DNA from 2 places in the Stenotrophomonas genospecies 3 genome. Region 2 is predicted to be linked to the other one. Evidence: predicted binding sites of a transcription regulator. Region 2 holds the regulator's gene; the other holds the start of a gene.
The links. The regulator FliA, encoded in region 2, starts transcription of late flagellar genes. The targets are predictions, from matches to a motif close to TAAAGTTTNNCNNNCNNNGGCCGATAA.

Region 1 (2,198 bases), on a different contig from region 2:
GCCAGCATAGATGTTGCCCTGGCGACTGGTGCCGGCTTCGAATTCGACCACCTGGTTGGCGGTCACGTCCCAGCGCAGCAGCGCGTTGACATCGCGGTTCTTGACGCCCTCGCGACCGGCCGGCGGCACCGCGTTCGGATTCGTCGCGAAGTCACGATTGAGTTCCAGCGAATCGGCGTCGGTCTTGTTGAGATTGCCGTACAGGCGGAACGACAGGGTGTCGGTCATCGGCCCGCTCAGCTGCAGGCCGACGCGCTCGCTGCCGCCTTCGGCGCTGTGCTCGGGCACCAGGCCATACAGGTCGACCGCGCCGGTCAGGTCGCCGGTCGGGCGCTTGGTGATGATGTTGACCACGCCACCGGAAGCACCCGAGCCATAACGTGCCGCTGCAGGGCCACGCAGCACTTCGATGCGCTCGATCATTTCCGCCGGCACCCAGTTGGTATCGCCGCGGGTATTGCGCTCACCGCTGCGGCCCATGCGCACGGCATCACGCGCACCGATGCGCTTGCCGTCGACCAGGATCAGGGTGTTTTCCGGGCCCATGCCACGCAGATCGATCTGGCGGTTGTTGCCGTACTGGCCCGAGGCACTGTTGCCGGTCAGGTTGACGCCGGGCATGGTGCGCAGCAGCTCGGCGATGTCGTTGGCCGGCGGGCGCCTGGCGATGTCCTCTGCGGTGATGGTGGAGGTACCCAGGGCCTGGCGCGCGATCTGCGAGGCGGTGACGTGCACCGTGTCGATATCGGTGGCGTCGGTTTCGGCGTGGGCGGTCAGAGCGCTGCCGGCCAGCAGGGCGGCAACGGCAAGCGCCAGCGGGCGCGGCGAAAGGACAACGGCAGGGGACATGATCAGGACCTTCTGGCAGGGCTACGGGCCCTCTGGCAAAGGGCTTGAGGCAACGACGAGGGGGAGGCGGAGCAGTCCTGCAGCAGGCACCTGCAGCCCGTTCCGTGCGCGCATTCTCCCATCAATGCGATTGATTCTCAAATGCGTTCACTCATTGCCGCAGCGGCGCCGATGTGGTTTGCGCACCGTGCAACCCTGCACCGCGCGTAAACTGGCCGGCTAACCCGCCATCAACCGTATGCCGCCGCGGCCGATACCCGTGGTTTGCCGTACGCAGTCAGAGATCGACGTGGAACCACCCCAATTGGACGATGCCAGCCAGCCGCTGGCCGAGGCCTGGCAGCAGTGCCTGCTGCAGGCCGGCCCTGCCGCCACCGCGCTGCTCAAGGCCGCTGCTACCGATGCCCCACCCGCGCTGGCCCAGCGCTTTTACGAAGTACTGCTGCAGGACACCCGTGCGCGCCGTTTCCTGTCCCACGACCAGGTCAAGCAGCGCCTGCAGCCGGCCATGCAGCGCTGGCTGGCGCAGCTGCTGACCACTGATGCCAGCGGCATCGCCAACACCGTGGCCTCACAGCGGATCATCGGCGACGTGCACGCCCGCGTCGGCATTCCGGTCGACCTGGTTACCCGCGGTGCGCGTGTGCTCAAGCACGAACTGTTCGTGCGCCTGCGCGACGATGCACCGGACAGCGACACCGCATTTGCCGCCATCGACTGCCTCAGCGCGATCATGGATATCGCCATGGAAGGCATGACCCTGGCCTACACCCACGCGCGCGAGCGCTCCACCCGTGCCGACGCCGCCTACCGGCTGTTCTCGCTGGTACAGAACGTTGGTACCGAACGCGAGCGCCAGCGCGCACTGCTGCTGGACTGGGAAAACGCCCTGCTCTACGCGTTGGCCGGCCACGTGCAGGCCAGCGACAACGCCAGCCTGGCTACCTCGGAGTTCGGCCTGTGGTTCACCCACAAGGGCATCCCCAGCTTCGGCGAAAGCAGCGAAACGCAGCAGGTGGGCCAGTTGATGGCCCGCATTGATGGCCACCTGCAGCGCGCGAGCGGCGATGCTCCGGCGCAGCGGCTGGCGGTGCTGCCGGCCATCCGCGAGGACCTGGCCGCCATCCGCACCCTGATGACACTGCTGTTCGAGCGCATCGGCGAACTGGATGCCGGCAGCGACGCGCTGACCAACCTGCTCAACCGTCGCTTCCTGCCCACCGTGCTGCGCCGGGAAATCGAGCTGGCCACACGCAACCGCACACCATTCTCGCTGCTGCTGCTCGACCTGGATCACTTCAAGGCGATCAACGATGGCCACGGCCACGATGCCGGCGACCGCGCGTTGC
Region 2 (2,198 bases):
GGCCGCCAGGCGTTCGAAGATCTTGCCGAGCTTCTCTTCCAGCGTCTGCGCGGTGAACGGCTTGATGATGTAGCCGTTCACACCGCTCTGGGCGGCTTCGATGATCTGCTCGCGCTTGGCTTCTGCCGTGACCATCAGCACCGGCAGGGTCTTCAGCTTGGCATCGGCACGGATCGCCTTGAGCAGCTCGATGCCGGTCATCACCGGCATGTTCCAGTCGGTGACCACGAAATCGAACGGCTGGCTCTGCAGCAGCGACAGCGCGGCATGCCCGTCCTCGGCTTCGGCGGTATTGGTGAAGCCCAGATCGCCCAGCAGGTTCTTGACGATTCGACGCATGGTCGAGAAGTCGTCGACGATCAGGATGCGCATGTTCTTGTTCAAAGCAGAATTCCTTTGTTGTTCATTCCGGACGACCGGGGGCAGCCGCCTCGGGGATGTTCATTCTTCGAGGCCTGCGTCGGCAGCCTCGAACAGCTTCAGCCGGCCACGCAGGCGCAGTACCGCCTGGCCGTGGATCTGGCAGACCCGCGACTCGCTCACGCCGAGCACCGCGCCGATCTCCTTCAGGTTCAGTTCCTGCTCGTAGTACAGCGAGAGCACCAGTTGTTCGCGCTCGGGCAGGTGGCCGATGGCCTTGCCCAGCTCGCGACCGAACTCGCCGCGCTCCAGTACCTGCTGCGGGGTCGGCCCGCCCTGGGCGACGGTGTCCAGCTCGCCCTGGTCCTCGATGCGCGATTCCAGGCTCAGCACCTGGCCACGTGCAGCGTCTTCCATCAGCCGCAGGTACTCGGGCAGCGGCATCTCCATCGCGGCGGCCACTTCAGTGGCGCTGGCGGCACGGCCACTGCTCTGTTCCAGGCGGCGGATGGTGGCGGCGGCATCACGTGCACGCCGGTGCACCGAGCGCGGGACCCAGTCACCACGGCGGATCTCGTCGATCATCGAACCACGGATGCGGATCGAGGCGTAGGTCTCAAAAGAAGCACCCTGGTCGGCGTCATAGCTGCGCGAGGCTTCGATCAGGCCCATCATGCCGGCCTGGATCAGGTCGTCGACCTCGACGCTGGCCGGCAGGCGCGCGGCCAGGTGGTGGGCGATGCGCCGCACCAGGTCCGAATGCTGGGCGATGACTTCGTTCGCCGCCGAGCGCTGCACTTCCCTGTACTGGGCTGCGCCTTTCATGCCGTCACCCCACGCTGCTTGAGGATGCGTTCGAGGAAGAACTCGACGCCGCCACGCGGTTCGGTCGGCGCCTGCCAGCGCGCGGTACGGCGCGCGATCTCGGTGATCGCCAGCGCCGCCGGGCTGGACGGATAGGCCTTCACCACCGGCTGCTGGCGCTGCACCGACAGGCGCAGCCAATCGTCCTGCGGCACGCAGCCCAGGTAGTTCAGCGAGACATCGGCAAGGAACTTCTCGCAGACGCGGGTCAGCTTCTCGTACAGCACGCGGCCCTCGTTGGGGTCGCGCACCATGTTGGCCACCACCTGGATGCGGTCCACGCCACGCTCGCGCGACAGCACCTTGATCAGTGCGTAGGCGTCGGTGATCGAGGCCGGCTCGTCACAGACCACCACCACGGTGTCCTGTGCGGCCTGGCAGAAGGTCAGCACGCCATCGGTGATGCCCGCGGCAGTGTCCACCACCATGATGTCCAGCTCGCGCTCCAGTTCGGAGAACACGTTGACCAGGCCAACGTGCTCGGCCGGGGCCAGCTCGGCCATGTGGCGGCGGCCGGATGCGGCCGGGACCACCAGCACGCCGTTCGGGCCTTCGACGATGACGTCATCCAGCGTGCAGCGGCCGGCGACCAGGTCGGCCAGCGTAAAGGTGGGGTTCAGGCCCAGGATCACGTCGATGTTGGCCAGGCCGAGGTCGGCGTCCAGCAGCAGCGTGCGCTTGCCCATGCCAGCCAGCGCCACGGCCAGGTTGGCCGACACATTCGTCTTGCCCACGCCGCCCTTGCCGCCAGTGACCGCAATGGTGCGCACAGGGCCGAGCGGCTCGCTGCGGGTGGCCGACAGCGGGAAGGTCTTGGTCAGCTTGGCGTACTCACGCGACGGCATGGTTCAACTCCGGGTTGCAGGGCATATCGGCCGCGCGGCGCAAATCTTCAAGGCGAAGTACAAGATTGGCTGCACTGGCCCGGTGCAGGTCCTCCGGGACGTCCTGGCCATCGGTCACCCAGGTGATCG

Region 1: a site for FliA is predicted at 1,080-1,106, ahead of ACX9OT_RS19145 (GGDEF domain-containing protein). Genes of this name have one in related genera too.

The regions. Positions count from the first base shown of each region.
Region 1 is NZ_JBTMUR010000016.1:101,871-104,068, reverse strand. It holds gene ACX9OT_RS19150 (TonB-dependent siderophore receptor) at 1-849, opposite strand, end outside; gene ACX9OT_RS19145 (GGDEF domain-containing protein) at 1,139-2,198, shown strand, end outside.
Region 2 is NZ_JBTMUR010000017.1:49,447-51,644, forward strand. It holds gene cheY (chemotaxis response regulator CheY) at 1-384, opposite strand, end outside; gene ACX9OT_RS19365 (RNA polymerase sigma factor FliA) at 442-1,185, opposite strand; gene ACX9OT_RS19370 (MinD/ParA family ATP-binding protein) at 1,182-2,069, opposite strand; gene flhF (flagellar biosynthesis GTPase FlhF) at 2,056-2,198, opposite strand, start outside.